Regions from separate parts of the Micromonospora sp. NPDC047793 genome, predicted to be linked through region 1. Evidence: riboswitches for the same ligand, from Rfam matches in the RefSeq annotation. Region 1 holds a riboswitch; the other holds the start of a gene.
What was found. A riboswitch is a leader RNA that binds a small molecule or an ion and turns the genes downstream of it on or off. The one in region 1 is predicted to bind ZMP and ZTP.
Positions count from the first base shown of each region.

Region 2: another riboswitch for ZMP and ZTP. It lies ahead of ABZ738_RS14785 (tetrahydrofolate dehydrogenase/cyclohydrolase catalytic domain-containing protein); the one in region 1 lies ahead of ABZ738_RS25300 (glycine hydroxymethyltransferase).

Region 1 covers NZ_JBEYSG010000016.1:12,774-33,486, reverse strand. The annotation lists gene ABZ738_RS25380 (hypothetical protein) at 1-804, shown strand, start outside; gene ABZ738_RS25375 (DEAD/DEAH box helicase) at 910-2,607, shown strand; gene lon (endopeptidase La) at 2,793-5,129, opposite strand; gene ABZ738_RS25365 (Lsr2 family protein) at 5,396-5,740, shown strand; gene ABZ738_RS25360 (hypothetical protein) at 5,813-7,090, opposite strand; gene ABZ738_RS25355 (DUF2726 domain-containing protein) at 7,356-8,210, opposite strand; gene ABZ738_RS25350 (helical backbone metal receptor) at 8,343-9,116, shown strand; gene ABZ738_RS25345 (DoxX family membrane protein) at 9,194-9,754, shown strand; gene ABZ738_RS25340 (FKBP-type peptidyl-prolyl cis-trans isomerase) at 9,920-10,300, shown strand; gene ABZ738_RS25335 (STAS domain-containing protein) at 10,403-10,753, opposite strand; gene ABZ738_RS25330 (Ig-like domain-containing protein) at 10,935-12,200, opposite strand; gene ABZ738_RS25325 (dihydrolipoamide acetyltransferase family protein) at 12,681-14,105, opposite strand; gene ABZ738_RS25320 (alpha-ketoacid dehydrogenase subunit beta) at 14,182-15,195, opposite strand; gene pdhA (pyruvate dehydrogenase (acetyl-transferring) E1 component subunit alpha) at 15,195-16,358, opposite strand; gene ABZ738_RS25310 (Lrp/AsnC family transcriptional regulator) at 16,535-16,969, shown strand; gene ABZ738_RS25305 (DNA primase small subunit domain-containing protein) at 16,977-17,948, opposite strand; ZMP/ZTP riboswitch at 18,057-18,146, shown strand; gene ABZ738_RS25300 (glycine hydroxymethyltransferase) at 18,165-19,601, shown strand; gene ABZ738_RS25295 (hypothetical protein) at 19,652-19,903, opposite strand; gene ABZ738_RS25290 (hypothetical protein) at 20,026-20,286, opposite strand; gene ABZ738_RS25285 (MmcQ/YjbR family DNA-binding protein) at 20,449-20,713, shown strand, end outside.
Region 2 covers NZ_JBEYSG010000006.1:57,386-66,980, reverse strand. The annotation lists gene ABZ738_RS14795 (TetR family transcriptional regulator) at 1-206, opposite strand, end outside; gene ABZ738_RS14790 (FAD-dependent monooxygenase) at 262-1,323, shown strand; ZMP/ZTP riboswitch at 1,356-1,439, shown strand; gene ABZ738_RS14785 (tetrahydrofolate dehydrogenase/cyclohydrolase catalytic domain-containing protein) at 1,453-2,391, shown strand; gene ABZ738_RS14780 (endonuclease/exonuclease/phosphatase family protein) at 2,314-3,093, opposite strand; gene ABZ738_RS14775 (TSUP family transporter) at 3,269-4,048, shown strand; gene ABZ738_RS14770 (GNAT family N-acetyltransferase) at 4,082-4,858, shown strand; gene ABZ738_RS14765 (GNAT family N-acetyltransferase) at 4,893-5,477, shown strand; gene def (peptide deformylase) at 5,460-5,966, opposite strand; gene ABZ738_RS14755 (chorismate-binding protein) at 5,977-7,254, opposite strand; gene ABZ738_RS14750 (DUF5999 family protein) at 7,351-7,551, shown strand; gene gcvP (aminomethyl-transferring glycine dehydrogenase) at 7,673-9,595, opposite strand, start outside.

The sequences.
Region 1 (20,713 bases):
TCGCGCCTGTCGCCGCTGGCCCGGCACCTGATGGAGATGGCGCTGGCCATGGTGGCCGGCATGCTGGCGCTCGGTGCCGCCCGCGCCGCCCTGGGCGGGCTGCTCGGGCTGGCTCCGGCCACGCCCGGCGTCGCGTCGCTGCTGATGGCCACCGACATGAGCATCGGCATGGCGGTCTGGATGTGGTACCGAGGGCATTCCGGCCCGGCCGTCGGCGAGATGGTCCTGGCCATGTACGTGCCCGTGCTGGTGCTGCTGGTGCCGTACCGGGCCGGGTTGCTCGACGGCGACGCCCTGATGATGGGCACGCACGTGCTGATGGTGCCGGCGATGGTGGCGGCGGTGCTGCGGCGTCGGGCCGAGTACGCCGTGCACCACCCGAACCGCGCCGCGCCGCGACACCCGTGGGCACGGGCCGTGGCGCAGCGCTGGCCGGCCGGGCTGGCGCTGCTGATGACCGCCGACAACTGGAGCTCACCCGTACCGCTGGCCGCGTACACGCTGCTGGTCCTGCCGGCCGGATACCTGATCATCGGCACCGTGCGCCGGCAGTGGGGCGTACCGGGTGCCCTCCGCCTCCAGCTCGCCGGCCTGGCCGGCTGGTCGGGCCTGGCCCTGCTCGCCCTTCTCCTCGGTGGCCCGGCCGGACAGTGGCTGGTGGCGTTCGGATGGTTGGCCCACGCGGGCTGGGACGTGATCCATCACCGCACCGGCAAGGTGGTGCCCCGCGCCTACGCCCAGTGGTGCGGCGTGATCGACGCGGTCCTCGGAATCACCATCATCCTGGCGCTGGTCACCACCTGACCGACCGGCTGCGCCACGGCCCGCCGCCACCCCGCGGCGGGCCGTGGCCGCGTGTTACCGGTGGTCGCCGCAGCGGCCGGGAGGGCGTGATGAAAAACTTGACCCATGAGTTCCACGCCCGTACCGCCCGACGCGACCATGGATCCGCCCGCCTTCACCGATCTCGGCCTGCGACCCGAACTGCTCGCCGCGCTCGCCGCGCTCGGCTACGAGGAGCCGACGCCGATCCAGCGGGAGGCGATCCCCACCCTGCTGACCGGCCGTGACCTGCTCGGGCAGGCAGCCACGGGTACGGGCAAGACGGCCGCGTTCGCGCTGCCACTGTTGCAACGAATGCCGGACGACCGGCCCGGCGGTGATCCCCTGGCGTTGGTGCTGGTGCCCACCCGGGAACTCGCGGTGCAGGTGTCCGAGGCGTTCCACCGGTACGGCAAGGACCTCGGGGCCCGAGTGCTGCCGATCTACGGCGGGCAGCCGATCGGCCGCCAACTGCGGGCGCTGGACCTCGGCGTGGACGTGGTCGTGGCCACCCCCGGACGGGCGCTGGACCACATCGCCCGGGGCACGCTACGGCTCGGCAACCTGATCACCGTCGTCCTCGACGAGGCCGACGAGATGCTGGACATGGGCTTCGCCGAGGACATCGAGGCGATCCTGGAGCACGCGCCCGCGCAACGCCAGACGGTCCTCTTCTCGGCGACCATGCCGTCGCGCATCGAGGGCATGGCCCAGGCGCACCTCACCGACCCGGTCCGCATCCTCATCGCCCGCGAGCAGCCGGTGGCCGGCGCGGCACCCCGGGTACGCCAGAGCGCGTACCTGGTGGCGCGGGCGCACAAGCCGGCGGCGCTGGGCCGGGTGCTGGACGTCGAGTCGCCCACCGCGGCGATCGTCTTCTGCCGCAGCCGGGAGGAGGTCGACCGGCTCACCGAGACGATGAACGGACGCGGCTACCGGGCCGAGGCCCTGCACGGCGGGATGAGCCAGGAGCAGCGGGACCGGGTGATGGGTCGGCTGCGCTCCGGCACCGCGGACCTGCTGGTCGCCACCGACGTCGCCGCGCGGGGACTCGACGTCGAACAGCTCAGCCACGTGGTCAACTACGACGTGCCGTCGGCTCCCGAGTCGTACGTGCACCGCATCGGCCGGGTCGGTCGCGCCGGCCGGGAGGGCGTGGCGATCACCCTGGCCGAGCCCCGGGAACACCGGATGCTCAAGACCATAGAGCGGGTCACCGGCCAACGGATCACGATCGACAAGATCCCGACCGTCGCCGACCTGCGTACCCGCCGGCTGGAGCTGACCCAGGCGGCGCTGCGGGAGAGCCTGCTGGAGGACGACCTGGAGCCGTTCCGGGTCATCGTGGAGACGCTCAGCGACGAGTTCGACCTGATGGAGGTGGCGCTCGCCGCGGTGAAGCTGTCCCACGAGGCGACGCTGCCCGGCTCCGACGAGGCCGAGGAGGAGATCCCGCAGGTGGCGGTCCGTCCCACCCGGGACGCCCGGCCCGGCCAGGACAACCGGGGCGACCGCCGACCGGCACGGCCCCGCACCGGCGGCACCACCCAGGTCTTCATCGGGCTGGGCCGGCGCGCCGGAGTCCGGCCGCAGGACCTGGTCGGCGCGATCACCGGAGAGACCGGCATCCGTGGCCGGGACATCGGCTCGATCGAAATCGCCGACCGGTTCTCGCTTGTCGAGGTGCCCAACGGGGTGGCCGACGAGGTGATCGCCGGGCTGCGCGGCAGCACCATCAAGGGCCGTAAGGCCACCGTACGCCGAGACCGCGACGACAGCCGCTGACGTGTAAGGAAGGGCCCCCTGTTAACGCCTGCGGTATAGCAGGGAGCCCTTCTCACCACGGCACGCCCCGACATGCAGCGACTGGCGCCACCCCGCACGGGATGACGCCAGTCGATGGTGCCTCGGGTTAACAGGGGACCCCTGCTCTACCTCAGGCGTTAATAAGGTGCCCTTCCTTGCATCCGTCAGGCGGCGGTGAGGCTCTGGCCGCCCAGCGAGGCCGGGTCGATCTCGGCCGGGCGCAGCGCCAGGGCGAGCACGTCGGCGACATCGGCGAGCGGGTGTACGGTCAGCGCCTCGCGGACCTCGGTGGGCAGGTCGTCGAGGTCCGGCTCGTTCCGGGCCGGAATGATCACCTCGGTCAGACCGGCCCGGTGCGCGGCCAGCAGCTTCTGCTTCACCCCGCCGATGGGCAGCACCCGGCCGGAGAGTGTCACCTCGCCGGTCATCCCGAACTCGGGGCGTACCGGCCGGCCGCTGGCCAGCGACGCCAGCGCGGTGACCATGGTGATGCCGGCGCTGGGGCCGTCCTTGGGCACCGCACCCGCCGGGACGTGCAGGTGGATCCGCCGTCCGGCGAGGGCGTTCGGGTCCAGGCCGAGCCGGCGGCCGTTGGCGCGCAGGTAGGAGAGGGCGATGTGCGCCGACTCCTTCATCACGTCGCCGAGTTGGCCGGTCAGGGTCAGGCCCGGCTCACCCTCCATGCTGGTGGCCTCGATGAACAGCACGTCGCCGCCGGCACCGGTGACCGCCAGGCCGGTGGCCACGCCGGGCACCGCCGTCCGCTCCGCCGACTCCGGCGTGTGCTTGGGCCGGCCGAGGTAGCGGGTCAGGTCGTCGGCGCCGACGCGGACCGGCGTCGGGTCGTCGGTGAGGGCCACCGCGACCTTCCGCATGACCTTCGCCAGGGCCCGCTCCAGTTGCCGTACGCCGGCCTCCCGGGTGTACTCCCCCGCGATGCGGGCCAGTGCCGGGGCGTCGAGGTCGACCTCGTCGGCGGTCAGCCCGGCCCGTTCCCGCTGCCGGGGCAGCAGGTGGTCCCGGGCGATGGCCACCTTCTCCTCCTCGGTGTAGCCGTCCAGGGTGACCAGTTCCATCCGGTCCAGCAGCGGGCCGGGGATGGCCTCCACCACGTTGGCCGTGGCGAGGAAGAGCACGTCGGACAGGTCGAGGTCGACTTCCAGGTAGTGGTCCCGGAAGGTGTGGTTCTGGGCCGGGTCGAGCACCTCCAGCAGGGCGGCGGCCGGGTCACCGGCGTACCCGACGGAGAGTTTGTCGACCTCGTCGAGCAGCACCACCGGGTTCATCGAGCCGGCCTCGCGCAGAGCCCGCACGATCCGGCCGGGCAGCGCGCCGACGTAGGTGCGCCGGTGGCCCCGGATCTCGGCCTCGTCGCGTACGCCGCCGAGGGAGACCCGGACGAATCTGCGCCCGAGCGCCCGGGCGACGGACTCGCCGAGGCTGGTCTTGCCGACGCCGGGCGGGCCCGTCAGGGCCAGCACCGCGCCGGAGCCGCGCCCGCCGACCACACCGAGGTTGCGGTCGGCCCGGCGGTTGCGCACCGCCAGGTACTCCAGGATGCGGTCCTTGACGTCGGCCAGGCCGGCGTGGTCGGCGTCGAGCACGGCCCGCGCCGCGGCCAGGTCGGTGTTGTCCTCGGTACGCGTGCTCCACGGCATCTCCAGCACCGTGTCGAGCCAGGTACGGATCCAGCCCGCCTCCGGGGAGGCGTCACTGGCCCGCTCCAGCTTGCCGACCTCGCGCAGTGCCGCCTCGCGTACCTTCTCGGGCAGGTCGGCGGCCTCGACACGGGACCGGTAGTCGGCGGAGCCGTCCGGGGCGTCCTCGCCGAGTTCCTTGCGGATCGCGGCGAGCTGCTGGCGCAGCAGGAACTCCCGCTGCGACTTCTCCAGCCCTTCGCGGACGTCGGAGTTGATCTGCTCGGTGACCTCCTGCTCGGCGAGGTGCTCCTTGACCCAGCCGACGAGCAGTTCCAGCCGGGCGGTGACGTCCGGCGCGGCGAGCAGTTCGGTCTTCTGCGCCAGGGTGAGCCAGGGCGCGTAGCCGGCCGAGTCGGCCAGTTCGGAGAGGTCGGTCATCCGCTCCATCGCGTCGATGACCTGCCATGCGCCGCGCTGCTGGAGCACGGAGGTCACCAGGGCGCGGTACTCGCGGGCCAGTTCCCGTGCCTTGCCGGCGGGGGTGGGTTCGTCGATCTCGGTCGCCTCGACCCAGAGCGCCGCGCCGGGTCCGGGCACCCCGGAGCCGATGCGGGCGCGGGCGAGGCCGCGGACGACGGCGGCAGGCTCACCGCTGGGCAGCCGACCCACCTTCTCGATGGTGGCGATCGCGCCGACGGAGCCGTACTCGCCGTCGAGGCGGGGCACGGCGAGCAGCCTGCGGTCGCCGGTGGCGCGGGCCGCGTCGACCGCGGCCTGGGTGGTCGGGTCGAGGGTCACCGGGATGACCATGCCGGGCAGCAGTACCGCGTCGGTCAGTGGAAGTACCGGAAGAGTTGCCATCGAACACCTGCTATCGCATTGAGTTGAGCGTGTCTGACTCAAGTCGACGCGGGTCGGCGTTGTTCCACGGTGTGACCCAGCACACGAACCGACCTCGATCGGGTGCGGCACCGACACATCCGTACCGACGACGGGAACACCGGGTAATCGGGATTTACGCGCGGCGCAAAACGCGAGACGCGGCGGACAGGGGCTTTTGTTGCGCAATTGCGGGGCGATGAGTCAAACTTTGACCACACCCCGCCAGACACAGGGAGTAATCGACGATGGCGAGAAAAGTAATCACGGTGCTGACTGACGACCTCGACGGCGGAAAGGCCGATCGCACGGTCGAGTTCAGCCTGGATGGCGTGAGCTACACCATCGACGTCTCCGACGAGAACGCGGGAGTCCTGCGTAAGGCGCTGGATCCGTTTATCAATGCGGGCCGACGGCTCGGACGCGGCAGCGCCGACACCGGTCGCGGACCGCGTCGCGTCACCGCGGCGGCACCCGGAATGAACCGCGAGCAGAACCGCGCGATCCGGGAATGGGCGGTCGGCAACGGCTACAAGATTTCCGAGCGGGGTCGTATCCCGGTCGAGGTCGTCGAGGCGTACAAGAACCGCTGAACAGCGGCGTCGCCCCACAACGACGCGGGCCGTCCGGAACCTGGTTCCGGACGGCCCGCGTGTTGTTCCGGGTCAGTTGACCTGGATCCGCACCGCGTCGAAGGCGGGGGTCTGGTTGGCCCGCTCCGACATCGGGATACGGTGCGAGCCGTCGCCGGCCCAGACCGCGCACTGTGCGGTACCGGACTCCGGCAGGCCCGGGATCTGGATGACCACGCTGTCCGGCTGGCTACCGCCGCCGCCGTCCTCGGTGGCCACGAAGAAGGCCGGTACCGGATCCGCCGCCGGCGCCTCGTTCGTGTTGTTCAGCATCCGGCAGGCGGTGTGGAAGTGGCCACGGGTCAGGCCCTCACCGTTGAGCAGCGAGCTCTCCAGGTAGTAGCCACCCTGACCAGCCGGGAGGAAGCGGTCCCGGACCAGGTTGCGGGTGCTGACCCGCAGGGCGAAGCCCTCGTTGCGGTTGATCTGCTGCGGGAACTCGGTGATCAGCAGCGACGGGTTGTTCGCGGCGGAGCCGACCTCACCGAAGGCGGTGCTGATGCAGCGGTTGCCGTTCTGGAAGCCGTCGTGCGGCTGGAGCTGGCTGTTGTTGCAGTTGTTGGCCAGCACGTCGAGGCCGTTGTTGCCTCCGCCGTTGTTGCCGCCGTTGTTGTTGCCCCCGCCGTTGTTCCCACCGTTGTTGGGGTTGTTGCCGCCGTTGTTCCCACCGTTGTTGTTGTTCACCGGCTGCACCTGGCAGGCGGCCAGACCGGCGAGGCCACGCGGCCGGGGGCCGAAGCGGTCGATGGAGATGGTGATCCGGTCGAGCGTGGCCCGCCGCTTGCTGGCCAGCGGGTCGAGGATCGCGTTGCGGATGAACGCCTGGCCCTTGTTGCCCTCGGCGGCCAGGCGCTGGTCGGCCTCGGTGATCTGGGTCTGGAGCAGGGCCAGGTTGCGGTCCACCTCGGCGCGGGCCCGGTCGGGCACCTGCGGCAGGCGGCTCACCACGTCGGGACAAGCCACGGCGAAGGAACCGGCGGGGGTCGCGCCACCGTTGCCGCTGCGGGTCTCCTGGCACTCCTCCACGGACTGCTGCCCGTCACCCCAGTGGTTGGTCACCCACCGGCCGTTCTGGAAGGTACGGGTGGTGGTGGCGCCACGGGCGGTCGGCGCGGTCGCACCCGGGCTGGGCTCCACACACTCGGCCGAGATCGGGCGGGTCTGCTGCTTGTTCGGCCGTCGGTCACCGGCCGACGAGATCTGGGTAACGGCAACGACGCCACCGAAGACGGCGAGCGTGGCACCAACGGCCAGAAGTCGTTTGGTCCGCGTGTTACCTGAGGGTCTGCGTGACCGGGTGGACCTGCGCATCGAATTGCTCTCCTTCTCGATCCGGTACCTGACGCGTGACTCGACGGACCGAACGGAATCGTGGTGGCGCGTTCGACGGAGGCCGTTCGAACGCACCGGTGGTACGTCGACAGACGACGATGCCCTTTCCGCACCGCCTCCCGCGCCCCCGGCGCGGGTTGGGAGATCCTGTCCATTCCCGGTGAGGTACGGCCCCGCCGTGGCGGGAGTTCAAAAGAAGGTGGACTTTTTTTCGACGACCCGGGCCGTACGGCTCCTGGGCAGGTCAGACCTGGTGCAGATGGTCGTAGGCGAAACCGTCCACGAGTTCGTCGCGGCGCTGCCCGAGTCGCCGGATGTCGTCGAGCAGATCGGTGCGATCCACCACGGCGGGACTTTCGTTCTCCAGGGTGCGCAGACGCTCACCGACAGCGAGCGCGGACAGATCCTCGGCCAGTCGTGCGGGATCGACACCACAGGAGAATCGGTGCGTCCGCAGAATGACTCGCTCCACCAGGAACGCGCCGGGCCGCACCTCGACCCAACTCCACCCCTCGACCGGGCCGTCGGCCCAGCGCACGTGCAACCCGCGCAGGATCGGATCCGCCAGTCGCCGCGACACGTACGCCTCGACCGCCTCGGCCCGGGCGAGCGCGCCGAGGTCGTTGACCGCGCCGGTGCGCCCGTCCGGCAGCCGGCCGACGATGTCGCGGAACCCGACGGCGGGTACGTCCGACCCGGCGGCGCCGTCGGCGTACCGGCGGGCGTCGATCACGTAGCCGACGATGCCCGGACCGTGGTCGACGGCGCGCAGGGTGACCGAGCCGATCCGCAGCAGCGGCAGGCCGACGCTGGCGGTGACCGCCTCGACGATCCGGTCCACCCGCCGGGCGGCGGCGTCCGGCGCGGGCTCCCGGAACTCGACGGCGAACTGCGGCAGGCCGGTGTCGTCCGCGCAGACCACGTGGTCGAGCACCACCCGCGCGGCGGTGTTCCACTGGCTGCCGGTGAGCCCCGGCGGCCGGCGCCGGATCACGTCACCCAGACGCGGGGCGGCGTGCACCCGTTGTCCCGCGCGGGCCAGCACAGGCGTACGCCCACCGGCCGGAACCGTCGACAGCCACGCGTCGCCACCGGTCATCGTCGTATCCACCCAATCCTGCCGCCGACCGACCGAGTCTAGGATGACGATCATGCCGGGCGGCTCCCCCGGTGGGCCCGCGATGACCGCCACGACGGTGACCGACCGCGCCCGAGCCGAGGAGGTGGACGGATGCGGGTGGTGTCCCTGGTGCCCTCGCTGACCGAGGCGGTGGCGGTGACCCTGCCGGGTCTGCTGGTCGGAGCCACCGACTGGTGCACCGCTCCGGCCGATCTGGACGTGCCCCGGGTGGGCGGCAGCAAGTACCCCGACCTGGACCGGGTGCGCGCGTTGCGGCCGGACCTGGTGCTGCTCAACGTCGAGGAGAACCGGCGCGAGGACGCCGAGGCGCTGTCCGCCGCCGGGGTGCCGGTCCGGGTCACCTACCCACGCACCGTGGACGCCGCCCTGACCGAGCTCGCCGACCTGCTGCGTGACCTGGGCGCGTCGGGGGAACCCGAGTGGTTGACGGCGGCGCGACGGGCCTGGGCCGACCTTCCGACTCCGTCGGTGCGGCACCGTGCGGTGGTGCCGGTCTGGCGGCGCCCCTGGGTGGTGCTCGGCGCCGACACCTTCGCCGGTGACGTGCTCCGCCGGCTGGGCGTGACCAACCTCTACGCCGGACAGCCGGAACGGTATCCGCGACCGTCCCTGGACGAACTGCGCGCCACCGGACCCGACCTGGTGGTGCTGCCGGACGAGCCGTACCGGTTCACCGCCGACGACGGGCCGGAGGCATTTCCGGGCGTACCGTGTGCTCTGCTCTCCGGTCGGCACCTGACCTGGTACGGCCCGTCGCTGGCCGAGGCCCCGTCGGTGCTGGCCGCTCAACTGGCGGACCCGGTCCGACGGCCCGGGCCGGAAGGGGTCGAAGGTCCCGTCCGGTCCGGGCCCGGTCGGCCCTGACCGCACCCGATCCCACCGGCGTCCAATGGAGGTGTCACCGGGACAGCGGTGCGAAGCAGAGAAGGGACGTGGACATCATGACCGCGATGACCGAGCGGAACACCGCCGCCAGGACCCCGGGCGCCGAGACCGTTCGGGAGCAGGTCGACCGGAGGCGGGTCACCCGCCACCTGCTCGCCGGGCTGCGGCTGGCACTCGGCTGGATCTTCCTCTGGGCGTTCGTGGACAAGCTGTTCGGCCTGGGGTTCGCCACCGAGGGCGAGAACGCCTGGATCAACGGCGGCAGCCCCACCAAGGGCTTCCTCAGCTTCGGCGTCACCGGTCCGTTCGAGGGCTTCTACCAGAGCATGGCCGGGGCGGTCTGGGCCGACTGGCTGTTCATGATCGGTCTGGCCGCGATCGGCACCGCCCTGATCCTCGGCATCGGGGTGCGCGTCGCCGCCGTCGCCGGTGGCCTGCTACTGGTGATGATGTGGACTGCGGCCCTGCTGCCCGCGAACAACCCCTTCATGGACGACCACCTGGTCTACGCCGGGGTGCTGGCGCTGCTCGCGGTGACCAACGCCGGTGACACCTGGGGCCTCGGCCGCACCTGGGCCCGGCTGCCGATCGTCCAGCGCTTCGCCTGGCTCCGCTGACCTGTCCCCTCCCTCCCCACACGGCGGGCGTCACCCCTGCGGGTGCCGCCCGCCGCCACGACGGCCCGGGTGCTCCCGGGCCGTCGTGGCGCGTGCCACGGGCACCGCTGGCGTAGCATCCGGCAGGATTGTGCTGACCAGAACCGACGTCACAGGAGAATCCGCATGAACCAGGCAGCGAGCAAGCCCGAGATCGGTCCGATCGAGGGTGCCCCGCCCGCCGACCTCGTGATCGAGGACATCACCGTGGGCGACGGCCCCGAGGCCCAGCCCGGCCAGCGTGCCCGCGTCCACTACGTCGGGGTCTCGCACTCCACCGGCGCCGAGTTCGACGCCTCCTGGAACCGGGGGGACGCCTTCGAGTTCCCGCTCGGCGGTGGCCGGGTCATCGCCGGCTGGGACCAGGGCGTGGTCGGGATGCGGGTCGGTGGGCGGCGCAAGCTGACCATCCCGCCGCACCTGGGCTACGGCAGCCAGGGCGCCGGTGGCGCCATCAAGCCCAACGAGACCCTGGTCTTCGTGGTCGACCTGCTCGGCGTCCGCTGAGCGCCGCGTCCGGCGCCGGCCCCCGTACCCGGCGCCGGACGCGCGGTCGGCGTCGCACGCCGACCACCGCACGCCCCGGCGGGCGAACCCGCCGTCGCGGCGTCACACGCCGGCCAGCACCCGCTCGGAGCACGAACCGACGACCGGGATGACCCGGCGCAGGCCGGTGGCACGCAGCACCCGCTCCACCACCGGCGGCGGGTCCGTCAGCACCAGTTGGCCGCCCTGGGCGCGCACCCAGAGCCGGGCCGCGATCAGCGTGCGCACCCCGGCGGCGGAGAGCACCCGCACCTCGGAGAGATCCACCCGCAGCTCCGGCCGGGCCGGTGCAGCCCAGAGGGCCGCGCGGAACGCCGCGACGGTGGCGATGTCGACGGCACCGACCACGCGGACGCACACCGCGTCGTCGAAGACCGTGGTCTCCACGTGGAACCGCTCCTCGCGCTCTGGCATGAGAAGAACCTATCCCCCACCACCGACACTCACACCCTGCGTAAAGGCGGTTCCGGGTAAGCCCAGGGCATGACCCGCAGGCCCGGTGCATCCACCCTAGGGACGATCCCGGGCACCACCCTCCGCCCGCCCACGACGGGAACACCGGGCCGGTGACGACCCGGCGCCCGACGTCGGTGTGTCACCCGCCGCTCGCCGAGGGCTGCGGCTCCGGCGAGCCACCGCCGGCCACCGCGCCCGGGTCCGCCGACGCGGTCGGTGCCGGCTTCAGCCCGGCGGGTACGGGCAGCGCACTGCCCTCGGCGAACCGGTCCCAGTCGACGTTCCACGCCGTCCAGCCGTTGCCCTCGCCGAGTTCGACCTCGGTGCCCTTGACGGTGACCAGGTCACCGACCTGGGTGACGCCCATCAGCCAGTCGGCGTTGGCCGCGGAGAGGTTGGTGCACCCGTGCGACACGTTGGTGTACCCCTGATCCCCTTCCGACCAGGGCGCACCGTGGATGAACTCGCCGCCCCAGGTCAGCCGCTGCGCGTCCTCGACGTCGACGACGTACGGGTCGGCCGAGCCCGTGGTGTCGAACGTGGTGAAGTCGTGCTTCTCCATGATCACCATTTTGCCGCTGGAGGTCGGGGTGCTCGGCTTGCCGAGGCTGACCGGGAGCTTGCGCAGCAGCTTCCCGTCCCGGATCACCGACATCTGCTTGGTCGCGTTGTCGATCTCCAACGCCGTCTGCCGGCCGATCTTCGACGTGGCCCGCCGGTCGGCGTCGCCGACGTTCTCCTTGCCGATCGGCAGACCCTCCAGCGCGGCACGAACGTTGATGGACGTGCCGGGTCGCCAGAAATCGGGCGCCCGATAATAGACCTGACTCCCGTCGGACACCCAGGACCAGGTGCCCGGCTGCGGCGGATCGGTCTTCACGAACAAACGACGTTGCACATCCGCCCTGGCTTCTTTCGGAATGGGCGGGTCGAACGCGACGGTTACCGGCATGGCCGTGCCGTACGTCCGATTACCGGCGAAATAGAGCGTACTGGTGATCGCCGGTTTGGACGATTTCGGTTGCGTCGTGAAGGTCGTCTTCCGAGTGACCGTCTGCCCCTTCTCGCCGGTCACCGTGACCTCGGCGGTGTAGGTCCGCTTGGGCTGCAACACCTCGGCCGGCACCCACCCGGTGCCGTCCTCGCGCGGCTCGGCCTCGACCTTTCCGCCCTTGTCGTCGGTGATCCGCACATCGGTGACCCGCCCGTGCTTGACCGCGGTGCCGATCTCCCCGCTGATCGGCACGTCCCGCGCGCCCTCGGCGGGCGTCACGGCGAGTTCCGGAGCCGCCTGCCGACCCTCACCGGGTCCGGCGGTCCTCCGATCACCCGTGCACGCGCCCAGCGCCAGCGGCGCCGCTGCGACGGCCACCGTCAACAGCGCCAATCGCCCCCTCAGGTTCATGATGCGTCCCCCCGTTTATTTCTCGCCCTCCGCCACATTCTCGCCGTCTACCCACCAGCGACTCAGCAATTCTGCGAAACCGCACGCCAATACCGGGTGGACATTTTTGCGCTATTGCGCCGGACCAGGCAGGGAAAGGCCCGACCGTGATATCCCGACCGTTAGTCGGCGACCTGCGTCCATTGTCCGCACACCCACCGGTCCACGACGGTTCGCCCGGTCTCGGGCGTACGGCCACCCGTGCGCCCAACGTCCTCTCGAACGCCGAGGCCCCCACCCCACGGTCGCCTCCCCCACCCCCACCCACGCGCCCACCCACCGCCCGCCCCCGCCCGCCGCACGTCGATCAAGGAGTTGTGGTGGGCGTTTCGCTCAGTTATGGACGGTTATGTCCTCTGCACGACTCCATGATCGACGCTTGCCGGGGGCGTGCGGAGGGGGCGCGCGGAGGGGGCGGACGCGCGGGTGGGTGGGTGGGCGTCAGACGGCGGCGATCAGCAGGGCGGGCTGCTCGACGCAGTCGGCGACGTGCCGCAGGAAGCCACCGGCGACTCCCCCGTCGCAGACCCGGTGGTCGAAGGTGAGGCTGAGCTGCGTCACCTTGCGCACCGCCAGCTCTCCCTCCACCACCCAGGGCTTGTCCACGATGCGGCCCACTCCGAGCAGCGCCGCCTCCGGGTGGTTGATGATCGGGGTGGAACCGTCGACACCGAACACCCCGTAGTTGTTGAGCGTGAACGTGCCCCCGGTGAGCCGGGCCGGCGGCAGCTCACCCGCCCGCGCCGCGGTGGTGGTCGCGGCCAGCTCGGCGGCCAGCTCGGCGGTGGTGAGCCGGTCGGCGTCGCGCAGCACCGGCACCAGCAGGCCACGATCGGTCTGGGCGGCGATGCCCAGGTGCACGGCGGCGGACTGGACGATCCGCTGCCCCTCGGTGTCCACCCGGGCGTTGAGCTGCGGGTACCGGCGTAGCCCGGACAGGCAGATCCGGGCCAGCAGCGCCAGGATGCTCACCGGCTGGTCCGGTCGGGCGGCGTTGATCGCGGCCCGGGTACCCAGCAGCCCGGTGGCGTCCACGTCGACCCAGATGGTCACCTCCGGGATCTCCCGCCGGCTGCGGGAGAGCTTGTCGGCGATCACCCGGCGGATGCCGGTCAACGGGATCACCCGGTCCCGTGGGTCGGCCGGAGCGAGTCCGACATGCGCCGGGGTCCCGGCCGGCAGGTCCGGCGTCGCGGGGCCGGTCGCGGGCGGAAGGCCCGGCGTCGCAAGGCCCGGCGCGGGCGTACCCGTGACCGAACGGTCCGTCGCGTACGCGTCGGCCGCCGCCTCCACGTCGGCGCGGCGGACCACTCCGCCGGGGCCGGTGCCCCGCAGGGTGGCCAGGTCGACGCCGTGCGCACGGGCCAGCCGCCGCACGATCGGCGAGATGACCAGTGCCGGCGTCGCGGCCGGATCCGCGCCGACCGCCGACGCGTTCGTCGCGGCCGGAGCAAGGCTCGGCGCGGTGACCTGCGCGGTCGGGGCGAGGCGGGGACGCCGACGGCGGCGGGTGGCACCGTGCCCGGTGCCGTACCCGATCAGCACGTTGCCCGAGCCGGCCCGCTCCTCCTCGCGGTAGACCGCGTGCCCGGCGGGCTCGGTCGCGCCGGCGGCACCGTCGGTGACCGGCGCGGCCACCGTGATCAACGGCTGGCCGACCGGACGCACCTCGCCCTCCGCGCCGTGCAGGGCCACCACCCGGCCGGCGTACGGGCAGGGCACGTCCACGACCGCCTTGGCGGTCTCCACCTCGACCACGGTCTGGTCCACGGTGACCACGTCACCCACCGCGACCCGCCACTGCACGATCTCCGCCTCGGCGAGCCCCTCACCGAGGTCAGGAAGGAAGAAGACTTGCTCGCTCATGCCGGCACTCCGCTCCGCTGCGTGCCGCCACGAGACTCCACCGCACCGCACCCGATGACTCGCTCGCTCCGCTCGCTCATGCCGGCACCTCGGCGAGCCAGCGGGAGTCCGGCTGGTCGTCCCACTGGAGGCGGGCCACCGCGTCCAGCACCCGGTCGACCGAGGGCAGGTGCGTGTGCTCCAGCATCGGCGCCGGGTACGGGATGTCCAGCCCGGAGACCCGCAGCACCGGCGCGTGCAGCGCGTGGAAGCAGCGTTCCTGCACCCGGGCGGCGATCTCCGCGCCGACTCCGGCGAAACCCTGTGCCTCCTGCACCACCACGCAGCGGCCGGTACGCCGGACCGAGTCGGCGATCGTGGCGTCGTCGAACGGCACGATGGTGCGTACGTCGACGACCTCCAGGTCCCAGCCCTCCTCGCGGGCGGCCTCGGCGGCCTCCAGCGCGACCGGCACCGCCGGCCCGTACGCGACCAGGGTGGCGTCCCGGCCGGGCCGACGGACCACCGCCCGGCCGAACGGAGCGGTCCGCGTCGGCAGGTACGCCTCGGCGCTGGTGAAGTAGAGCTTCTTCGGCTCCATGAACACCACCGGGTCGGGGTCGTCGATCGCCTCCCGCAGCAGCGAGTACGCGTCGTCGACGGTCGCCGGGGTGACCACCTTCAGGCCCGGGGTGTGCGCGTAGTACGCCTCCGACGAGTCGCAGTGGTGCTCCACGCCGCCGATGCCACCCGCGTACGGCACACGGATCACCATCGGCACGCTCAGCGCGCCCCGGGTGCGGTTGCGCAGCTTCGCCACGTGCGAGGCGATCTGCTCGAACGCCGGGTACGCGAACGCGTCGAACTGCATCTCCACCACCGGACGCAGCCCGGACATCGCCAGTCCGACCGCGAAGCCGACGATGCCGGCCTCGGCCAGCGGGGTGTCGAAGCAGCGCTTGTCGCCGAAGCGGGCCTGTAGTCCGTCGGTGATCCGGAAGACGCCACCGAGTTGCCCGACGTCCTCGCCGAAGACGACGACCCGATCGTCCTCCAGCAGCGCGTCGGCGAGCGCCGCGTTGAGCGCCTTCGCCATGGTCATGGTGGCCATCAGGCGTCCTCCTCCTGCGCGGCGAGCTCGGCGCGGACCTGGTCGCGCTGTTCGACGAGCTGCGGGGTGGGCTGCGCGTAGACGTGGTCGAAGAGGGTGAGCGGGTCGACGGTGGGTTCGGCGTTCATCCGCTCGCGCAGCCCCGCCGCGTACTCCTCGGCCTCCTGCGCGACGGCGGCGACGGCGTCGTCGTCGAGGGCCTCACGGGAGCGCAGGTACGCCTCCAGCCGGGCCACCGGGTCGCGGTCCCGCCACGCCTCCACCTCGTCGGCGTCGCGGTAGCGCGTCGCGTCGTCGGCGTTGGTGTGCGGCTCCATCCGGTAGGTGTGCGCCTCGACCAGGAACGGCCCCTTGCCGGCGCGGGCGTGCGCCACCGCCTTCTCCAGCACGGCGAGCACGGCCACCGGGTCGTTGCCGTCGACCTGCTCGCTCGGCACGCCGTACCCGACGCCCTTGTAGGCCAGTGACGGGGCGGCGGTCTGGCGGGACAGCGGCACGCTGATCGCGTACCGGTTGTTCTGCACGAAGTAGACCACCGGGGCCTTGAACACGGCGGCGAAGTTGACCCCCTCGTGGAAGTCGCCCTCGCTGGTCGCGCCGTCACCGACGTAGACCAGTGCCACCGTGTCCCGCCCCTGGTAGGTCTCGCCGTAGGCCAGGCCGGCGGCGTGCACGCACTGGGTGGCGAGCGGGGTGCACTGCGGCGCGGTGCGGCGCACGGCCGGGTCGTACCCGCAGTGCCAGTCGCCGCGCAGCAGGGTGAGGACCTCGACCGGGTCGATGCCCCGCGCGGTCAGCGCCATCGACTCGCGGTAGGTCGGGAAGACCCAGTCGTCCTCGCGCAGCGCGAGGACCCCGCCGACCTGGCACGCCTCCTGCCCTCGCGAGGACGGGTAGACCGCGAGGCGGCCCTGCTTGGTCAGTGCGGTGGCCTGCGCGTCGAACCGGCGGCCGACGACCATCCGGCGGTACATCTCGCGCAGTGTCGCCACGGGTGGCTCGGGATAGTCGGCCCGGGACGGCAGCAGGGTGCCGTCCGGATTGAGCAGCCGGACCGGATCGGCCTGGGGAAGCAGGGCAGCGGCCGGGTCGGGCGCGGTCGGGGTGGCCGACCGGCGCTTCCGCGGGGTTGCCCTGCGGGCCGCCTGAGGGGTGGTCGTCACGGCGGAACCTCCTGGACGTGTGGTGGACCTATGCTCCTTTGGTCGGATGATTGACTCAAGATGGCCGGTGAAGGCGGGATGTATGGCACTGATGGGAGGCTCGGGTGAGCCAGGAGACCGCTGACACAGTGCCCCTGCGGGGTGGCACGGGACGAACGGCACCAGGGTTGGACGAGGTGGACCGGCGGATCCTGGACGAACTGACCCGGGACGGGCGGATCTCCGTCCGGACGCTCGCCGAGCGGGTGCACGTGTCCCGCACCAACGCGTACGCGCGCATGGAGCGACTGCTGCGCGACGGGGTGGTCACCGGGTTCGCCGCCCGGGTCGCGCCGGAGCCGGCCGGGTTGGGCACCTCGGCGTACATCGCCCTGACCATCCAGCAGAACACCTGGCGGGAGGTGTCGGCGGAGCTGGCCCGGGTGCGCTACGTCGAGCACGTGGCGCTGCTCAGCGGCGAACACGACGTACTCGCCCTGGTCCGGGCACCGGACAACGCCACCCTGCGGGACGTGGTACTGGACCGGGTCCAGCGCATCTCCGGGGTGCTGTCCACCCGGAGCTGGCTGGTCTTCGAGGAGTACGACGGCGTCCGCAGCCCGTGGGCCTGACCGCCGCTCAGCGTTCCGGCGGCGCGGCCAGCCCCTCCCGGTCGGCCAGCTCCAGCAGCGGGTCCAGCGAGAACCGTGGCCCGTCCAGACCGGCGTGCGGGTCGCCCCGCTCCGCGAACCGGGCGGGCATGGTGGTCACGTCGAAGTCCTCCGGCCGTACGTCGTCCAGCTCGGCCCAGTCCAGCGGGGCGGAGACCAGCGCCGCAGGCGTCGGCCGGATCGAGTACGCCGAGGTCATCGTGTGGTCCCGGGCCATCTGGTTGTAGTCGACGAAGACCGGTCGGTCCCGCTGGTCCCGCCACCAGGTGGTGGTGACCAGGTCCGGCCGGCGCCGCCGCATCTCGCCGCCGAGCGCCAGCACCGCCCGGCGGCAGTCGCCGAAGCTCCACCGGGGCTCGATCGGGACGTACACGTGCAGGCCGCGCCCGCCGGTGGTCTTCGGAAACCCGGCCAGGCCCAGCTCGTCGAGGAAGCCACGCACCTCGTGCGCCACCGGGACGACCTGGTCGAACCCCACCCCGGGCAGCGGGTCCAGGTCGATCCGGAGCTGGTCCGGCCGCTCGACGTCGGCCCGGTTCACCGGCCACGGGTGGAACCGCAGTGTGCCCAGGTTGACCGCCCAGATCACCACCGCCAGTTCCCCCGGCGCGACCTCGTCGGCGCTGCGCCCGCTGGGGAACGTGATGTGGGCGGTGCCCACCCAGTCGGGCGCGCCCGCCGGCACGCGCTTCTGATAGAAGGCGTCGCCCCGGTTGTCCTGCCGGGTGGCGATCGTCGCCCCCTCGAACACGCCGCGCGGCCAGCGTTCGAGCATGGTCGGCCGGTCCTTGAGCGCGCGCAGGATGCCGTCGCCGACGGCGAGGAAGTAGCGCACCACGTCGAGCTTGGTCAGCCCGCGCTCCGGGAAGTACGGCTTGTCCGGGCTGGAGACGCGCACCGTCCGCCGCCCCACCTGGATCTCCTCGGCCGAGGTCGCCATCTGCCGAGCGTACGACGCGTACGGCCGGCGCGGTGGCGACCTCGCGGGGCCGGTCGGGGCGGGTCCGACCCGGTGTGCGCGGGGCCGGAGAGCCCACCCGCTAGGATCGGCGGGGGCCGTGACTGGCGCGTCGAGATGGAGCACCATCGGGAAGCGGCCCCGTCATGAGGACGCACGCCGAGCGCCTGGGCCTTCCGCACGTCACCAGGAGGTCGCATGCCGCCGAACGCCGAATCCGCCGCTTTCCGCAGCGCGCTGGAGGTCATCCGCGCCGTCGAGCCCCGGGTGGCCGACGCCATCGGGGCGGAACTGGTCGACCAGCGCGAGTCGCTCAAGCTGATCGCCAGCGAGAACTACGCCTCGCCGGCCACCCTGCTGGCGATGGGCAACTGGTTCAGCGACAAGTACGCCGAGGGCACGGTGGGGCGCCGGTTCTACGCCGGCTGCCAGAACGTCGACACGGTCGAGGCGCTCGCCGCCGAGCACGCCCGGGAGCTGTTCGGCGCGTCGCACGCGTACGTGCAGCCACACTCGGGCATCGACGCCAACCTGGTGGCGTTCTGGGCGATCCTGGCCGACCGGGTGGAGTCCCCCGCGCTCAAGCGGGCGCAGGCCCGCCACGTCAACGACCTCACCGAGCAGGACTGGTTCGCGCTCCGCCGGGAGCTGGGCGACCAGCGGATGCTCGGCATGTCGCTGGACGCCGGCGGCCACCTCACCCACGGCTTCCGGCCGAACATCTCCGGCAAGATGTTCGACCAGCGCAGCTACGGCACCGACCCGGCCACCGGGCTGGTCGACTACGACAGGGTCGCCGAGGCGGCCCGCGAGTTCCGGCCGCTGGTGCTGGTCGCCGGCTACTCGGCGTACCCGCGCAAGGTGAACTTCCGGATCATGCGGGAGATCGCCGACTCGGTCGGCGCCACCTTCATGGTGGACATGGCCCACTTCGCCGGTCTGGTCGCCGGCAAGGTCTTCACCGGCGACTTCGACCCGGTGCCGCACGCGCACATCGTCACCACCACCACGCACAAGTCACTGCGCGGCCCGCGCGGCGGCATGGTGCTCTGCGGCCCGGAGCTGGCCGACCAGGTGGACCGGGGCTGCCCGATGGTGCTCGGCGGGCCGCTGCCGCACGTGATGGCGGCCAAGGCGGTCGCGCTGGCCGAGGCGCGCCGCCCCGACTTCGCCGACTACGCCCAGCGGATCGTCGACAACGCCCAGGCGCTGGCCGACGGGCTGCTGCGTCGGGGCGCCACGCTGGTCACCGGCGGCACCGACAACCACCTGGTGCTCATCGACGTCACCGGCTACGGGCTGACCGGCCGGCAGGCCGAGCAGGCGCTGCTGGACTCGGGCATCGTGACCAACCGCAACGCGGTGCCGCAGGACGCCAACGGCGCCTGGTACACCTCCGGCATCCGGATCGGCACGCCCGCGTTGACCACGCGCGGGCTGGGTACGGCCGAGATGGACGGCACCGCCGAGCTGATCCACACGGTGCTCAGCCAGACCAGCGCCGGGGCGAACCCGGACGGCACCGCCTCCAAGGCCAAGTACGTGCTGGACCCGGCGCTGGCGGACAAGGTCAGCCGGCAGGCCGGCGAGTTGCTGGCCGGATTCCCGCTGTACCCGAACGTCGACCTGGGCTGACGACGCAGGCGCGTCGGGCCGGTGCACCGGCCCGACGCGCACCGGGACGATCAGGAGTAGTCGAACGTCCAGAGGAACCACTGGGCGCTCTGCGGGGCGTAGCTCTGCTCGCAGTACCACCAGTCCCATCGTCCCTCGGCGGCGCCGGTGAAGCCGTACGAGCGGCAGAAGTCGTAGCTGTAGTACACCCCGCGCAGCGTGCCGCCGGGCGGATCAGCCTGAGCCGGTGCCGCACCGACCACCAGAGCCGCGCCCACCGTGGCGAGCGCCGCCAGCGGCGCCAGGATCCTGCGTTTGCGCATGGTTACCCCCTGCAACAGACCGGCCGACGCGCATGCATCGACATCTGTCGACAAGCGTGACGACGCCCGGGACGCGCCGTCAACGCGTTCCCGGGCGGTGGTCGACCGACGGTGGAGTGGGCTCAGTTCAGTGGACGCTTGAGGTGGTATCGGTGCACCTCGGTGCTGCCCTGGACGTTGTTGACGTCCTCGGCGGCGGTGACCAGTTCCCAGCCTTCCCGGCCGTACCGGTTGAGGTGCGCCACGGCGGTGTCGCCGTACGCGGTGACGTCCTTACGCGATCCGTCCGGGCCGTACCAGACGAACGACACATGGAAATTGCGGCCCTGTCCCTGGTAACGGCGGACCAGCAGGGCGTACTCCCAGGCAACCATGCCGCCCATTATGACCGTCCACGCAGGAGCACGATACGGCGAAGGTCACCGTTCGCTTTCCGACGAACGCGGTGTGTCGCTGCCGAGAAGGACCCGGGCAAGGGCCCCGACACGCCGGGCGCGACCGGCGCGTGCCCACCGTCGATCCCGGCCGGGGCGTATGGTCGGGCGGTGGCGAGTTGGGATGACGTGCGTCGGATCGCGTTGAGCCTGCCGGAGACCGGTGAGCGCCCCTCCTACGACGGTCTGCCCGCCTGGACCGTACGGGACAAGTCGTTCGTGTGGGAGCGCCCGCTGCGCCGAGCCGACCTCGACGCGCTCGGACCGTCCGCGCCGACCGGCCCGATCCTCGGCGTACGGGTCGCCGACCTCGGCGTCAAGGAGGCACTGCTCGCGGACGACCCGGCCGTCTACCTGACGACGCCGCACCTCGACG
Region 2 (9,595 bases), on a different contig from region 1:
AGGTGGTTCCAGCCGGTGGTTTCGAGGTCGAGGATGCGGGTGAGGACGCCGGCGATGAGGGCTTCGCGGGTGCGGTAGCGGTTGGAGGTGGAGCCGGTGGGGAGTTCGGCCTGGTCGTCGACGGCGCGGTGGGTGAGATGGCGGGGGCCGCGGGTGCCGAGGACGGCGATGGCGGCGTCGAGGAGGCGTTGTTGGCGGGCGTCCACGGAGGTGAGACTACAGCAGTAGTGGCTGCGACTACATCTGTAGTACGGTCGGGTGATGCGAGGATCAGCGGCTGTCATCGGAGGCGGCGTGGGTGGGCTGGCGGTGGCGGTGGGACTGCTGCGCGCCGGGTGGAAGGTGACGGTGTTCGAGCGGGCGGCGGGGCTGCCCGGGACGGGTACCGGGTTGGGGATCTGGCCGTCGGCGTTGCGGGCGTTGGATCGGCTCGGTGTGGGTGCGCTCGCGCGGGAACGGGGTCGGGAGCAGCCGGACGGGGCGATGCGTCGCCCGGACGGGACGGTGATCGCCCGGTTGGACGTGGGGCGGATCCGTCGGCGGCACGGTGAGGGGGTGCTGCTGCTGTCCCGGCCGGCGTTGCTGGGTCTGTTGGCGGAGGCGTTGCCGGCGGGCACGGTGCGTTTCGGGGCGCCGGTGGCGGGTCCGGCGGAGCTGGGTGACGGGTACGACGTGGTGGTGGGCGCGGACGGGATCCGCAGCGCGACCCGGGTGGCGATGTTCGGTGATCGGTTCCCGCTGCGGTACTCGGGGGTGACGGCGTGGCGTGGCACGGTGCCGTTGGAGGTGGCCTCCGGTGGGGAGACGTGGGGTCCGGGGCGCAAGTTCGGGGTGACGCCGCAGGGTCCCGGGGTGGCGAACTGGTACGCGGCGGTGGCGGCGCCGGAGGGTTTCCGGCCGCCGGAGGGTGATCTGGCGGCGTTGCGGGGGTGGTTCGGTGACTGGCACGACCCGGTGCCGGCGGTGCTGGATCGCGTCGACGTGGCCGGGATGTTGCATCACGACGTGCACTATCTGTCGCCGGTGCCGACGTACGTGCGGGGGCGGTGGGTGTTGCTGGGCGACGCGGCGCACGCGATGACGCCGGATCTGGGGCAGGGTGCCTGTCAGGCGTTGATCGACGCGGTGGCGTTGTCGGAGGCGTTGGAGGTGGAGTCGGACGTGTCGGCGGCGTTGGCCCGCTACGACGGGGTGCGGCGGGTGCCGACGCAGCGGATGGCGGCGATGGCGGTGCGGGCGGGACGGTTGGCGCAGGTGCGGCGGTTCACCGGGGTGCGGGACGTGGCGTTGCGGTGGGCGTTGGCGTTCGGTCCCCCGGGCTGACGGTGGTGGTCGCGGCGTCGGGTGTGGAAGGCTGCGGGTGACGCGACTGGCGGCACCGGGGATGGATCGGACCATCGGGGAGCTCGTCGTGGGGGTCGTCCGCCTGGGCCTCCACGATCGAGGTGAGCCATGTCCACGACGTCGACGACGGCCCGGTTGTTGCCTGGTGGGCCGGTGGCGGAGCAGGTTCTGGTCGAGGTGGCCGAGGGTGTGGCGGCGTTGCGGGCGGCCGGGGTGACTCCGGCGTTGGCGACGGTGCTGGTGGGTGACGACGAGGCGAGCGCCGGCTACATCCGGATCAAGCAGCGGCAGGCGGCGGAGTTGGGCTTCGCGTCGCCGCACGTGCGGTTGCCGGGGTCGGCGTCGCAGGCGGATCTGCATGCGGTGGTGGCGGATCTGAACGCGGACCGGGGTGTGCACGGGGTGGTGGTGCAGCATCCGGTGCCGGGTGGGTTGGACTACGACCGGGCGTTGCAGGTGCTGGACCCGGCGAAGGACGTGGACGGGATGCATCCGGTGAACGTGGGGCGGTTGGCGCTCGGGCTGCCGGGGCCGGTGCCGTGTACGCCGGCGGGTGTGGAGGCGTTGTTGGCGTTCCACGGGGTGCCGGTGGCGGGTCGGGAGGTGGTGGTGTTGGGGCGCGGGGCGACGTTGGGGCGTCCGTTGGCGCTGTTGTTGGCGCAGAAGCGGCCGACGGCGAACGCGGCGGTGACGGTGGTGCACACGGGGGTGCCGGACTGGCCTCGGTATACGCGGCGGGCGGAGATCCTGGTGGCGGCGGCGGGGGTGCCGGGGATCGTGCGGCCGGATCATGTGCGGCCGGGTGCGGTGGTGGTGGGTGGTGGGGTGCGGTATGCGGGGCGCCGGTTGTTGCCGGATGTGGATCCGTCGTGTGGGCGGGTGGCGGGGGCGATCACGCCGCGGGTCGGTGGGGTGGGTCCGGTGACGGTGGCGATGCTGTTCCGTAACGCGGTGCGGGCGGCGGCGAGGTCAGCCGAGGTCGACCAGGAGGGGTCGGTGGTCGGAGATGGTGGCCAGCGGGGTCCGCACGGCGGTGACCGGTGGTAGGCGGTGCAGGTCCTGTCGGTCGGCGAGGATGTGGTCGAGTTGGACGCGGGGTTGCCCGGCGGGGTAGGTGGGGCGGCGGCCCAGGGGGTGCCAGCGGGACACCAGGCGGGTGGCCCAGGTGGGCAGGTTGAGGTCGCCGAGCAGGATGCGGGGTGCGGGCAGGGCGCGTAGGACGCGGACGGCCTGGCGGAGTTGGCGGATGTTCCAGCCGGGCACGAAGGACAGGTGGGTGGCGGCGACGGTGAGGGGCCCGTGCGGGGTGTCCAGGACGGCGGCGAGGACGACGCGGGGTTCGTCGTGCAGCAGGATGAGGCCGCCGCGGGGGCCGGGTGCGTAGACCGGGGACCGTACGGGTGCCGGGCGTAGGCGGGTGACGTGCCAGCTGCTGACGGGGTGGCGGGAGATCAGGCCGACGCCGTAGCAGGGTTCGCCGTGGCCGTCGTCGTCGTGGGTGAGGGGGCGGAACGCTTCGCCGGGGGTGCCGACGACGGCGGCGGCGAAGCGGTGTTCGGTGGCGCCGAGGGCCTGGGCGGCGATGGCGGTGAGGTCGTGGTTGCCGCTGCGGGACTGGTCGCGGTCGACTTCCTGGAGGGCGAGGACGTCGGCGTCGAGGGCGGTGACGGCGGCGGCGAGGCGGGCGGGGTCGACGAGGCCGTCGGTCAGGGACCGGCCGTGCAGCAGGTTGAACGTGGCCAGGCGCACCGTGTCACCTTATCGACGCCGTGGCACAGTTGCCCGATGCTGCGGGTGTTGTTCTGTTCGGTGCTGGTGTTCGTGGCGGTGGGTGCGGTCGGGGTGTGGTTGCGGCGGCGTCGGGGCCGGTGAGGCTGGCCACAGGTGGCGGCGTCGGTCGTCTCGGGGTGGGAAGAATGCCGCCGTGGATCTGGATCCGTCGACTGTCGCGCTGCTGCTGACCGCTGCCGTGTTGGCCGGTTGGGTGGACGCGGTGGTGGGTGGCGGCGGGTTGTTGTTGTTGCCGGCGTTGTTGGTGGCGGCGCCGGGGATGCCGCCGGCGACGGCGTTGGGCACGAACAAGTTGGCGGCGATCGCGGGGACGTCGGCGGCGGCGGTGACGTATGCGCGGCGTACTCGTGTCGACTGGGCGGTGGTGGGGCCGGCGGCGGGTCTGGCGGTGTTGTGCGCGGGGGTGGGTGCGGCGTTGGCGGGGGCGGTGCCGCCGTCGGCGTACCGGCCGGTGGTGTTGGTGGTGTTGGTGGCGGTGGCGGTGTTCGTGGTGGCGCGGCCGAGGTTGGGGGTGTCGGCGTCGCCGGGGCGGCGTACCCGGGTGCGGGTCGTGGTGGCGGTGCTGGTGGCGGGGGTGGGTATCGCGTTGTACGACGGGTTGATCGGGCCGGGTACGGGCACGTTCCTGGTGGTGGCGTTCACGGCCCTGGTGGGGGCGGATTTTCTGCACGGGTCGGCGATGGCGAAGGTGGTGAACGCGGGGACGAACGCGGGGGCGTTGGCGGTGTTCGCGGTGACGGGGCATGTGTGGTGGCTGTTGGGTGCGGCGATGGCGGTGTGCAACGTCGTGGGCGCGATGGTGGGTGCGCGGATGGCGTTGCGGCGGGGTGCGGGGTTCGTGCGGGGGGTGTTGTTGCTGGTGGTGGTGGCGTTGGTGGCGAAGTTGGGCTACGACCAGTGGCGGGCGGGGTGAGCGGCGCGACGCGGCGCGTGTGATCATCGGCGGGTGTCGGTGCGCGCGGAACACGACCGGGCCGTCCTGGCGGGTCTGTTGGGGCGGGATCCTCGGCTGCACGCGTACGAGTTGGGTGATCTGGACGATTTCTTCTGGCCGTACACGTCGTGGTTTCGGCGTGGGGACGCGGTGGTGTTGCTGTATCACGGTGCGGTGTCGCCGACGTTGGTGGCGTTGACGCGGCCGGGCGGGGTGGCGGCGGTGTCGGCGTTGCTGGGTGAGGTGGTGCCGGTGTTGCCGGCCCGGTTGGAGGCGCACCTGTCCCCCGGTGTGGAGGTGGCGTTGGCGGGGGCGTTCGAGGTGACGTCGTCGGGGACGCATCTGAAGATGGCGTGGACGGATCCTTCACGCGCGGTGGGGGTGTCGCCGGCGGGGGTGGTGTTGGGGCGGGCGGATCTGCCTCGGCTGCGGGAGTTGTACGCGGTCGCGTATCCGGGGAACTGGTTCGACGCGCGGATGGTGGACACCGGCCGGTACGTGGGGGTCAGTGACGGTGAGCTGTTGGTGGCGGTGGCGGGGGTGCATGTCTTCTCCCCCACGTATCGGGTCGCGGCGATCGGGAACGTGACGACGCGGCCGGGGTGGCGGGGTCGGGGGTTGGCGGCGGCGGTGGTGACGCGGCTGTGCGAGGTGTTACGGGCCGACGTGGACCATGTGACGTTGAACGTGAAGGCCGACAACGGGGCGGCGGTGCGGTTGTACGGGCGGTTGGGGTTCACCCGGGTGGCCGAGTACGGCGAGTTCCGGCTGCGCGCCGGTGGCCGCTGATTGTCGGTGGCGGTGGTGCCCGGTGGCCGGGATGATGACGCGCGTGTCTCAGGTGATTCTGCGTACCGCGCGGTTGGTGTTGGCGCCGTTGGCGGATGTGCATCTGCCTGATGAGGTGGCGTTGGACGCCGACGCGGAGGTGATGCGGTTCCTGGGGCCGGTGCGGTCGGCGGCGGAGGTGGCGCGGTGGCACCGGGAGCGGTTGGCGGTGGCGCGGCGGTCGCCGGGGTTGGGGTTCTGGGCGGGGTCGGTGGACGGTGAGTTCGTCGGGTGGTGGCTGTTGGAGCCGCCGTCGCGGGCCGATCAGGGGCCGGTGGTGGGTCAGGCCGAGTTGGGGTATCGGTTGGCGCGGCGGTTCTGGCGTCGGGGTCTGGCGTCGGAGGGGGCCCGGGAGTTGATTCGGTACGGTTTCGCCGACCTGGGGTTGTCGCGGATCTTCGCCGAGACGATGGCGGTCAACGTGGGGTCGCGGGCGACGATGGCGGCGGTGGGGATGCGTCACGTGCGGACGTTGCACCTGCCGTGGCCGGATCCGTTGCCGGGGGCGCAGGCCGGTGAGGTGGAGTATGCGATCACCCGGGACGAGTGGGTGGCGGGTGGGTCAGGCGCGGCGGGGTGAGTCGAAGCGGCCGGCGCGGATCTCCCGCAGGGCGCGGCGGCGGACGTCGCCGCGCAGGGTGTCGACGTAGAGGCGGCCGGCGAGGTGGTCGGTCTCGTGTTGCAGGGCGCGGGCGAGGAATCCGCTGCCGGCGATGGTGAGGGGTTCGCCGTGCTGGTCGTAGCCGTGTGCGGTGGCGTGCAGGGCGCGGGGGGTCGGGAAGTACAGGCCGGGGATGGACAGGCAGCCCTCGTCGTCGTCCTGTAGGTCGTCGGAGAGTTCGAGGGTGGGGTTGATCATGTGGCCGCGGTGGCCGTCGGCGTCGTAGACGAACACCTGGGCGTTGACGCCGATCTGGGGTGCGGCGACGCCGGCGCGGCCGGGTGCGCCGAGCAGGGTGTCCATCAGGTCGGTGACCAGGGCGCGTAGGTCGGCGTCGAAGCTGGTGACGGGTTCGCTGGGGGTGCGTAGCACCGGGTCGCCGATGATTCGGATGTCCCGCATGGTCATGTCGGCAAGGTTATCGGTCGGTGGTGCCGGTGGTGGGGCGGCCGGGGCGGTCGGGGCGGGGCGGGTCGAGGGTGGCGCGGACCGGGGCGGTCTTGGCGGCGGCTTCGGCGACTTCGGCGTGCGGGTCGCTGTCCCAGGTGATGCCGCCGCCGGCCCAGACGTGCAGGGCGTGGCGGTCGGTGGCGGCGGTGCGGATGGTCAGGCCGAGGTCGAGGTGGTCGGGGCCGATCCAGCCGAGGGCGCCCATGCCGGCGCCGCGGCCGACGGGTTCGAGGGCGGCGATGTGGTGCAGGGCGGCGAGTTTGGGGGCGCCGGTGACGGAGCCGCCGGGGCAGACGGCGCGGAGCAGGTCGGCCAGGCCGAGTCCGTCGGAGACGTCGGCGCGGACGGTGGATTCGGCCTGCCACAGGTCGCACCAGCGGCGTACGGCGAACAGGTCGTCGACGCGGACGGTGCCGGTGCGGGCGACGCGGGCCAGGTCGTTGCGTTCCAGGTCGACGATCATGATGTGTTCGGCGCGTTCCTTGGCGGAGGTGAGCAGGTCGGCGCGGCCGGCGGCGGTGGCGGGGCGGGTGCCTTTGATGGGGCGGGTGGTCAGGGTGCCGGCGCGGACCTCGACGAGGGTTTCGGGGCTGGCGCAGCCGATGGCCCAGCCGTCGCCGGTGAGGACGCCGCCGTAGCGGGCGCCGGGGAGGCGGCCGAGGCGGGCCAGGGCGGGCCGGGGGTCGCCGCGGTAGGGGGCGGCGGCGTGGCCGACGACGTTGACCTGGTAGACGTCGCCGTGGCCGATGGCGGTGCGGACGGCGCGGACGGCGTCGGCGTGTTCCTCGGGGGTCCAGCTCTCGGTCCACGGGCCGCGCCACCACGTCCCGCTGGTGGTGGGGGTGGTGGGGGTGTCGGTGTGGCCGTAGACGACGACGGCGATCTCGGGCAGGTCGGCGGGGTTGGCGGCGCCGGGGGTGCCGCCGGCGAGCAGGGCGCCGGCGGCGGCGGAGACGTAGAGGGCGGCGCCGCAGACGGGGTCGTCGGGGTGGTGGGGGCGGGTGGGGCGGGCCAGGTCGTGTCGGGGCAGGCCGTGGGCGGCGAGGAAGTCCTCGACGGCGGTGGCGGGGTCGCCGCCGTCGGTGGGGTGCCACTGCCAGCGGGCGCGTTCGACGCGGCGGCCCCGGCAGGGTGGGGGCGCGGCCGGGGGGTCGTACGGTGACGGATCGACCACCGTCCGTGGGAGCGCTTCCACGACGTCTGGTTGGTGGTGGCTCATCCGTTCAGCGGATTTCCCACGGACCACGCACACTTCCGCTCGATGCACCATGCGTTTGCTTGGTACTGTGCGTCACTGGTCATGTGAACCATGACACAGTGCCCCCACAGTCCGGAGAACCCGATGTGCCAGCACCAACCCACCTGTCCCTCCGCCGAAGCCACCGACCGGGAAGCTGCCAAGGTCATCGCCTGCTTCCGTGAACAGGGCTGGAGCCTGCTCTGCAACGGCGTCATCGTTTTCGAGGACACCGGCGAGCTGCTGCCCGACGGCAGCAGCATCGCACCGCACCGCGGCCCCGCCCGACACGCCCTCGCCGCCTGACCTGGTCACGATCCGTCACGACTCTTCCCGCGTCGACCCAGGCTAGTCCCCACCAGGGGGGCCGTCACGACCAGGTCGACGCGACGCCGGGGCGGCAGCGACCGCCCCGGCGCGGCTGCCGTCAGCTCTCGTACGCCTGCGGCGACGGACACGAGCAGACCAGATTCCGGTCGCCGTACCCGCCGTCGACCCGACGCACCGGCGGCCAGTACTTCCCCGCCCGGTCCACGCCGCCCGGGTAGCCGGCCACCGACCTCGGGTACGCGTGCGGCCACTCGTCACCGGCCACCATCGCCGCCGTGTGCGGCGCGTTCGCCAGGGGGTTGTCCCCGGCCGGCCAGCGTCCCGCCGCCACCTCGTCGATCTCCGCCCGGATGGCGATCATCGCGTCGCAGAACCGGTCCAGCTCGGCCAGGTCCTCGCTCTCGGTCGGCTCCACCATCAGCGTCCCCGCCACCGGGAACGACATCGTCGGCGCGTGGAACCCGTAGTCGATCAAACGCTTGGCCACGTCGTCGACACTCACACCGGTCGTCTTCGTCAACGGCCGCAGGTCCAGGATGCACTCGTGGGCCACCAGGCCCTTGTTGCCCGCGTACAGCACCGGGAAGTGCTCCCGCAGCCGCGCCGCCACGTAGTTGGCCGCCAGCACCGCCACCCCGGTGGCGCGGGCCAGCCCGTCGGCACCCATCATCCGCAGGTACACCCACGGGATCGGCAGGATGCCCGCCGACCCGTACCGGGCCGCCGAGATCGCCGGCCGCCCGTCCACCGGCGCGCCACCGGGGTCACCGGGCAGGAACGGCGCCAGGTGCGCGCGCACCGCCACCGGACCCACCCCGGGGCCACCGCCGCCGTGCGGGATGCAGAACGTCTTGTGCAGGTTCAGGTGCGACACGTCGGCCCCGAACCGGCCCGGCTTGGCGAACCCGACCAGCGCGTTGAGGTTCGCGCCGTCGACGTACACCTGACCGCCGGCGTCGTGCACCTTCGCGCACAGCGACGCGATGCCCGTCTCGTACACGCCGTGCGTCGACGGGTACGTCACCATGATCGCCGCCAGGGCGTCCCGGTGCCGGTCGATCTTGGCGTCCAGGTCGACCGGGTCGACGTTGCCGTCGTCGTCGCAGCCGACCACCACCACCCGCATCCCGGCCATCACCGCGCTCGCGGCGTTCGTGCCGTGCGCCGACGACGGGATCAGACACACGTCCCGGTGCCCCTCACCCCGGTCACGGTGGTACGCGCGGATCGCCAGCAACCCGGCCAATTCCCCCTGCGACCCGGCGTTGGGCTGCACACTGACCGCGTCGTAGCCGGTCACCTCGGCCAGCCACCCCTCCAACTGGCCGATCATCTCCCGGTAGCCGGCGGTCTGCTCCGCCGGGGCGAACGGGTGGATGTGGGCGAACTCCGCCCAGCTCACCGGCTCCATCTCGGTGGTGGCGTTGAGTTTCATCGTGCACGACCCCAGCGGGATCATGCCCCGGTCCAGCGCGTAGTCGAAGTCGGCCAGCCGCCGCAGGTACCGCAGCATCGCCGTCTCCGAGTGGTGCGACCGGAACACCGGGTGGGTGAGGACCTCGTCGGTCCGCCGCAACGCGTCCGGTAGCGCCGCCGTCACCGCGCCGTCGACACCGTCGACGCCGAACGCCGCCCACACCGCCGCCACGTGCTCCCGCGTGGTGGTCTCGTCGCACGAGATCCCCACCCGGTCGTCGTCGACCAGCCGCAGGTTCACCCCGCGCGCCGCCGCGTCGGCCACCACCTGAGCGGCGCGCCCCGGCACCGTCGCCGTGACCGTGTCGAAGAACGGCACGTCGGCCACGTCCACGCCACCGGCCCGCAGGCCCGCGGCCAGCCGCACCGCCGTCTCGTGGGTGCGCGTCGCGATCGCCCGCAACCCGTCCGGACCGTGGTAGACGGCGTACATGCCGGCCATCACCGCCAGCAGCACCTGCGCGGTGCAGATGTTGCTGGTCGCCTTCTCCCGCCGGATGTGCTGCTCACGGGTCTGCAACGCCAGCCGGTACGCCGGGTCGCC